Regions from separate parts of the Nocardia sp. FBN12 genome, predicted to be linked through region 1. Evidence: riboswitches for the same ligand, from Rfam matches in the RefSeq annotation. Region 1 holds a riboswitch; the other holds the start of a gene.
What was found. A riboswitch is a leader RNA that binds a small molecule or an ion and turns the genes downstream of it on or off. The one in region 1 is predicted to bind S-adenosylmethionine.

Region 1 (4,028 bases):
GCCCCATACCGGTCATCGGCGCGCGACCGGTGCCGTGATAGTTGCCGCCCTGCCAGTCGGGATCGGCCGCGATAACGGCCATCTGGGTGGTCTGGGTGCCGATCTGATCGGCGGTGGCGCGGGCCCCGACGGCCAGCACGAGCGCGGCCGAAACCCGCTCGGGCAGGCCGATCATCCACTCGAGCACCCGCATGCCACCCATCGAGCCGCCGACCACCGCGCCGAGCCGCTCGATGCCGAGCACGTCGAACAACTGCGCCTCCGCGGTCACCTGATCGCGGATGGTCAGCTCGGGAAACCGTGCACCCCAAGGCTTTCCGTCGGGCGCGAGCGAGGCAGGCCCGGTGCTGCCCTTGCAGCCGCCGAGCACATTGGTGGCGATCACGCACCATTCATCGGTGTCGATCGGCGCGCCGGGCCCGACCATGCCCTCCCACCAGCCGGGCGCCCCGTCGGGCCCACCGATGACATGGGAGTCACCGGTGAGCGCGTGTTCGACGAGCACCACATTGTCCAGCGTGGGCGAGAGCTCGCCCCAGCGTTGCACCGCCAGCCGCACATCGCGGACTTCGGCGCCGTTCTCCAGCGCCACGTCCCCGATGGCGATCACGCCGACACGCCCGTCCGGGGGTGGCAGCAGGGCCACCCCGGTTCCGGGTCGGGCGATCGGCGATTCGGTGCTCACAGTCACGTCGTCGCCGCCGCGAACCCGGCCCGCAGATCGGCCAGAATGTCGTCGATTCCCTCGATGCCCACCGCGAGCCTGACCAGGCCGGGAGTGACACCGGCCGCCAGCTGCTCTTCGGGCGTCAACTGCGAGTGCGTGGTCGACGCCGGGTGAATCACGAGAGAACGCACATCACCGATGTTAGCTACATGGCTGTGCAGGCTGAGCGCGTCCACGAACTTCTTGCCCGCATCGACACCACCCGCCAGCTCGAACGCCACGATCGCGCCAGCGCCCCTCGGGGCCAGCTCCTTGGCCCGCGCGTGCCAGGGCGAGGACTCGAGGCCCGCGTAGAACACGGCGTCGACGCCCGGCTGCTCGGCGACGAACTTCGCGACCGTCTCGGCATTGCTGACATGCCGTTCGACCCGCAAGCTCAGCGTCTCGATGCCTTGGGCGATGAGAAAGGCGTTGAACGGCGAGACCGCCGCGCCCAGATCGCGCAGCAACTGCACGCGCGCCTTCAACGCGAACGCGGGCGCGCCGAGATCGGCGAACACCGCACCGTGATAGCTGGGGTCGGGCTCGGTGAAGCCGGGGAAACGCGCGTTGCCATCGGCGTCGCGCACGGTCCAGTCGAAGGTGCCGCCGTCGACGATGACACCCGCCACGGCCGCACCGTGCCCGCCCAGGTACTTCGTCGCCGAATGCACGACGATGTCGGCGCCGTGCGCCAGCGGCTGGATCAGGTAGGGAGTGGCGACGGTGTTGTCGACGATCAGCGGAAGGCCGTGTGCGTGCGCGATGCCGGCGATACCGGGAATGTCGAACACCGCGCTGCTCGGGTTGGCGATGGTCTCGCCGTAGAACGCCTTGGTGTTCGGCTGGATCGCGGCTTCCCACTGCGCGAGATCATCGGGATCCTCGACGAACGAGACCGTGATCCCCAGCTTGGGCAGCGAGTAGTGGAAGAGGTTGTAGGTGCCGCCGTAGAGGTGCGGGCTGGACACGATGTGGTCGCCCGCGCCCGCCAGGTTCAGGATCGCGTAGGTCTCCGCGGCCTGGCCGGAGGCCACCAGCAGCGCCGCGACGCCACCTTCCAGCGCGGCCACGCGCTGCTCCACCGCGTCTTGGGTGGGGTTCATGATCCGGGTGTAGATGTTGCCCGGCTCGGCGAGACCGAACAGCGCGGCGGCGTGCTCGGTGTCGCGGAACGCGTACGAGGTGGTCTGGTAGATCGGCAGTGCGCGCGCGCCGGTGGCGGCGTCGGGTGCCTGGCCGGAGTGGATCTGCTTGGTCTCGAAGGACCAGTTCTCGGGCAGGGATGAGTCGGTCATGTCGTGCTCCAAATGGGTGTCAGCCGGGGGATCTCGTCAATTGGGTCGGATCGACTGGCAACAACACATGGGGGCCTCCTGCAATGCGCGCTTGCTCTCGACTTTCGAGAGCCCGGTCATCACCCGGAGCACCCCACCGCAGCTGGAGGGTTGCCGACCAGCGAGCCGGGGCTTGGCGCTGGTACTCATGACCTTGCCGTCATGTTAACCGGACATCTCCCGCAGGCGGAAACTTCCCCCGCATTTCGGCTGAAGATCACTCGTTCGACGGTGTTCGAACATTCGGGCACGAGCTGATGCCTCGCCGCCGCGGTGCCGATCGCAGGCTGACCGGGCGCGCGTCACCACGCGGGCCCGGTTGTTACCGTTCAGTAGCCGGTCAGGGCCCGATCGGGTACCGAAGGGCGGTCGGGGCGGGGTGGCTTCGCGCCGTCCCGCACAGTGGGGCCTCCCGTCGCGGTGAGGTGGGGGACAGCAGTACGCTCGTCTTGTTTGCACCACACGTCCCGCAGACAACGCGGGGCATATACGTTGTCTGTTGGAACTGCTGGGGTCCGCTCACAAGCGTGTTCGCCTAGCCGTGCAATAAGGGCACCCACCGAGGAGGACACGAAGATCCATGTCCAAGATCAAGGTTGAAGGCACCGTTGTAGAACTCGACGGCGACGAGATGACCCGGATCATCTGGCAGTTCATCAAGGACAAGCTGATCCATCCCTATCTCGACGTGAACCTCGAGTACTACGACCTCGGCATCGAGTACCGCGACAAGACTGACGACCAGGTCACCGTCGACGCGGCCAATGCCATCAAGAAGTACGGCGTGGGCGTCAAGTGCGCCACCATCACCCCCGACGAAGCGCGGGTGAAAGAGTTCGGCCTCAAGAAAATGTGGCGCTCGCCCAACGGCACCATCCGAAACATTCTGGGTGGCACCATCTTCCGCGCGCCGATCATCATCTCCAACGTGCCACGCCTGGTGCCCGGCTGGACCAAGCCGATCATCATCGGCCGTCACGCCTTCGGCGACCAGTACCGCGCCACCGACTTCAAGGTCTACGAGGCGGGTACCGTCACGCTGACCTTCACCCCGGAGGACGGCAGCGAGCCGATCATCCACGAGGTCGTGAAGATGCCCGAAGACGGCGGCGTCGTCATGGGTATGTACAACTTCAAGAAGTCGATCGAAGACTTCGCGCGGGCCTCGTTCAACTACGGCCTGCAGCAGAACTACCCGGTGTACCTCTCCACGAAGAACACCATCCTCAAGGCCTACGACGGCATGTTCAAAGACACCTTCCAGGAAGTCTTCGACGCCGAGTTCAAGGCCGAGTTCGACGCGGCGGGCCTCACCTACGAGCACCGCCTGATCGACGACATGGTCGCCTCCTCCATGAAATGGGAGGGCGGCTACGTCTGGGCCTGCAAGAACTACGACGGCGATGTGCAGTCCGACACCGTGGCTCAGGGCTTCGGCTCGCTCGGCCTGATGACCTCGGTGCTGCTCACCCCGGACGGCAAGACCTGTGAGGCCGAGGCCGCGCACGGCACGGTCACCCGGCACTACCGCCAGCACCAGCAGGGCAAGCCGACCTCGACCAACCCGATCGCGTCGATCTTCGCCTGGACCCGTGGCCTCGAACACCGCGGCAAGCTGGACAACACCCCCGAGGTGATCGGCTTCGCGCAGGCGCTCGAGGACGTGGTCATCAAGACCGTCGAAGGCGGTCAGATGACGAAGGACCTCGCCGCGCTCGTCGGTGGGGACCAGGGTTACCTGAGCACCGAGGAATTCCTCGGCGCGCTCGATGTGAACCTGGCTCGCGCTCTGAAGTGATGTGCTGCGTTCCGCGCTGAACCGCGAAACCACACGACTGTAAGAAGGTGCTCGCATCGAATCCGATGCGAGCACTTTCTGCGTCCGTACCCGGTGGTTGTTCCCACGGTGGGCTAACTCACGCTCATCTCGGGTAGCGGATGGGTATCTGTGCCCGTTGCATGGAAGCGTGACTTCTTCCACTGCA
Region 2 (4,028 bases), 1.2 Mb from region 1:
ACAGGAACCCCGGGCGGAACCATCGCGCGCACGATGTCCGCGATCGGCCCCATCGACGCCATACCGCCCCGCCCGGTACTGATATTGAGCCAGGCCACCTGCATACCCGAGGTTTTCGTCGCGGCGGTGTCGGGAGCCAGACCGTAGGGCAGGAAGGTGAACAGGGTCTGGCCCGATTTCACGGCGGACAGGTCAAGACCGGGGATCGGGAGCGTGTTCGCCGGCCACGGGCCCGGCACCGCGCCCGCGACCGCTGGGACCAGGCCCGCACCGTCGCCGGTGCAGTTCGCGGCCACCGTGGGGTAGAGGAACGGCTGGATACCCATCGCTTTCAGCGTCTCGACGACAGTTTGATAGGCGCCGAGTAGATCACCGGCACCCGCGGCGGGCGTGGAGTTCGGTGCGTCCCGGGTGACGGCGGGCGTCACCGGGGCGGCCGGTTCCGCGACGGCCGGGGACACGGCCAGCACCAGCGCGGCGGCGCAGGCCGTCAGCGAGGTCAGTGTGGTGGAACGGCGCGGCATGATCACGACGTACTCCTCATCGACGCAGAGAAGGCCGACGCTACCGCGCGCAGCGGGTGAATCCGGGCAGGTGAAGTAACCGGCCGTTCGGCGCGTCGCAATTCTGCGGCTAACCCCACCGCAGCTCAGTGACCTCGCCGAACCGGGGCAATTGTGCCCACATCCATACCCGGTTCCAAGCTCTGCGCTCACGCTGATTTCTACCGTTGCCGCCACGGCATCTGTGCCACATGCTGATTCAGCTCGGGACGCAACGCCGGAGCACAACCATCCAGAGCGACCGAGAGACCTGGCTCTACGACGTCGCAGCAACCCGCCCTGTTCGAGGGTGTGGGTGCTTCTGCCGGGTTCGATGGAGGAGATTGCCGTGCTGACCGTGGGATACCGCCGCCGCCATATCGACCAGTGCCGAGTGACCGCGATTGCCTGTCCGGCCTGAGTGCCGCCAGCTCGCGAACCCGTAACTGGCCGGGTGGAGGTCACTGTGCCTCGTTCCACTGTTCCCGAAGGACTCCTATGACCGCGTCCGCCGTCTCCGGCGCCGAGACCGCACCGCCGGGCGACGCGCCGCCCGCCGCACCGGAATCCGCCGACGATCTTCCGCGGATCGCCGGCTCGTGGCACCCGTGGCGGTGGGTCGTCGCCGCGATCGCGCTGCTGCTGGTGGCCCAGTTCGCGCACGGTCTGATCACCAATCCGGGCTGGGACTGGGGCACATTCGCCCAGTACTTCACCGCGAAGTCCGTGCTGGCCGCCCTCCGGGTGACCATCGAGCTGACCCTGTGGGGCACCGTCCTCGGTTTCGCCATCGGCACCCTGCTGGCGATCGGGCGGGTGTCGAACAATCCGGTGCTGCGGGTGATCGCCTGGACCTACGTCTGGGCGTTCCGTTCGATCCCGCTGATCGTGCAGCTGCTGTTCTGGTTCAACATCGCGTACCTGTATCCCCGGCTGTCCGTGGGCATTCCGTTCGGGCCCGGGTTCTTCGATTTCGAGGTGAACGGCGTCATCAGCGGCTTCACCGCGGCGGTGATCGGCCTGGCCCTGCATCAGGCGGCGTACTCGGCCGAACTGATCCGGGCCGGTCTGCTCGCCGTCGACGCGGGCCAGCTGGAAGCGGCTGCCGCGCTGGGGATTCCGCGCTGGCGGCAGTTCCGCACGATCGTGTTGCCGCAGGCGATGCGCACGATCGCGCCCAACGCGGCCAACGAGGTGATCAGCCTGTTCAAGGGCACCTCGATCGTGTCGGTGATGGCGATCGCCGAGCTGTTCTACCAGGTGCAGGTGATCTTCGGCCGCAACGGCCGGGTGGTGCCGCTGCTGATGGTGGCCACGGCCTGGTACATCGTGCTCACCACCGCGTTGACGATCGTCCAGTTCTACATCGAACGGCACTACGCCAAGGGCGCCCAGCGTGAGCTACCGCCGACGCCGTGGCAGCGGGTACGCGCCAAGGTCACCGAGATCGCCGCCGCACCCCGAGGAGCCACCCGATGACCGCCGCGGTGCAGGCACGAGGAATTCGCAAGTCCTACAACGGCACCGAGGTGTTGCGTGGGATCGACTTGGCGGTGCGCACCGGCGAGGTCGTCGCGCTGATCGGCCCGTCCGGGTCGGGCAAGTCCACGCTGCTGCGGGTGCTCAACCACCTCGAGGCGCAGGACGCGGGCACCGTGCACGTCGACGGTGAGCTGATCGGCTACCGGCAGCGCGGCAATACGCTGCGCCCGCTGCCCGATCACGCGGTGCGCGCCCAGCGCGGCCGGATCGGTTTCGTATTCCAGCAGTTCAATCTGTTCCCGCACCTCACGGGGCTGGAGAACGTCGTGCTCGCCCCGGTCTCCTCGCAGCGCCGCCCGCGCGGCGAGGTGGTCGCGGAGGCCGAACAGCTGCTCGACCGGGTCGGCCTCGCCGATTTCGCCGACGCCTACCCCCGCAGGCTCTCCGGCGGCCAGCAACAGCGCGTCGCGATCGCCCGGGCCCTTGCCATGAAGCCGCGGCTGATCCTGTTCGACGAGCCCACCTCCGCGCTCGACCCGGAATTGGTCGGCGAGGTCCTCTCGGTGATCCGCGATCTCGCCCGCACCGGCACGGCTCTGGTGATCGTCACCCACGAGATCGGGTTCGCCCGTGAGGTCGCCGACACGGTGGTCTTCCTCGACGAAGGACAGATCGTCGAACAGGGCGACGCCGCCACCGTCCTCGACCGCCCCGAACATCCACGCACGCAGGCATTCCTGTCCCGCGTGCGCTGAGTATCCCTTCCGAAGAACAGGTTTCGACACCGATGAAGCTCTCCACACTGATCGGCATCATCTCGGCGGCCACGCTGCTGACCACCGGCTGCACCGCCGATCCGGAATCCGCCGAGACCGTCCAGGCGGGTTCGGTCACCTTCGACCTCTCGCCCGCGCAGGACGGCAGGGTGCGGGTCGCGAAGGTCGACGCGATTGCCGCCGAAGTGCCGCAGGCGATTCGCGATCGCGGCACGCTGCTGGTGACCGGGTCGGGCGGTGCCGCCCCGCCGCTGCGGTTCTATGCCACCGATGACAAGACCGTGGTGGGTTCCGAAGTCGATTTCGCCTCGCTGGTCGCCGACATCCTTGGACTGAAATTGGTTCCACAGGTGGCGGATTGGTCGCAGAGCTTCGTGCGGATCGACTCCGGCGAGGCCGATGCGTTCATCTCCAACGTCACCGTCACCGAGGAGCGCAAGGAGAAGTACGACTTCGCGACCTACCGCAAGGACAACGTCGCACTCGAGGTGCCCAAGGACAGCTCGCTGGTCTTCACCGACCGCAAGAGCCTGGTGGGCAAGCGCATCGGAGTGGGCGCGGGGACGAATCAGGAACAGCTGCTGGTGAAGTGGAGCGAGAAGAACGTCGCCGAGGGGCTGGCGCCGATCGATATCGCCTACTACCAGCAGATCACCGACTATTACCTGGCGCTCGCCTCCCAACGGCTCGACGGCTACATCGGCCCCAATCCGACCGGCATCTACCACTCGACCACCACCGGCGAAACCAAGATCATCGCCACCTTCTCGGGCGCCGGTGAAGCGTTGCAGGGCGAGATCGCGGTGCTGTCCAAGAAGAACAGCGGCCTCAATGCCGCCGTGCACAAGGCGCTCGTCCACGCCATCGCCGACGGCAGCTATCAGAAGGTCCTCGATCGCTGGGGCCTGGATTCGGAGAAGGTCACCGAGTCGCGGATCAACCCGCCCGGCCTGCCGAAAAAGCCTGCCGCATGAGGTCGTTCGAGAAGCTAGGAGCCCGCGCATGAAATTCCTGCTGATGACGCTGATCACCCGGGTGCCCGATCCGGTGACCGGGGTGGTGCCGACAACGCGTGATCGCCTGCACGACGTGATCGAACAGGCCGAGCGCGCTGAGGAATTCGGCTACGACGGGTTCGCGGTCGGTGAGCGCCACGAGGATCCGTTCCTGTCCGCCGCTCCCCCGGTGGTGCTGAGCCACATCGCGGCCCTCACCTCGCGGATCAGCT

Region 2: another riboswitch for S-adenosylmethionine. It lies ahead of ACWZHB_RS04590 (amino acid ABC transporter permease); the one in region 1 lies ahead of ACWZHB_RS33390 (bifunctional o-acetylhomoserine/o-acetylserine sulfhydrylase).

What each region holds. Positions count from the first base shown of each region.
Region 1 covers NZ_CM132926.1:7,110,732-7,114,759, forward strand. Annotated here, with positions in the region: gene metX (homoserine O-acetyltransferase MetX) at 1-691, opposite strand, end outside; gene ACWZHB_RS33390 (bifunctional o-acetylhomoserine/o-acetylserine sulfhydrylase) at 688-2,004, opposite strand; SAM riboswitch class IV at 2,087-2,197, opposite strand; gene ACWZHB_RS33395 (NADP-dependent isocitrate dehydrogenase) at 2,624-3,841, shown strand.
Region 2 covers NZ_CM132926.1:902,368-906,395, reverse strand. Annotated here, with positions in the region: SAM riboswitch class I at 789-883, shown strand; gene ACWZHB_RS04590 (amino acid ABC transporter permease) at 1,041-2,021, shown strand; gene ACWZHB_RS04585 (amino acid ABC transporter ATP-binding protein) at 2,018-2,779, shown strand; gene ACWZHB_RS04580 (ABC transporter substrate-binding protein) at 2,812-3,774, shown strand; gene ACWZHB_RS04575 (LLM class flavin-dependent oxidoreductase) at 3,803-4,028, shown strand, end outside.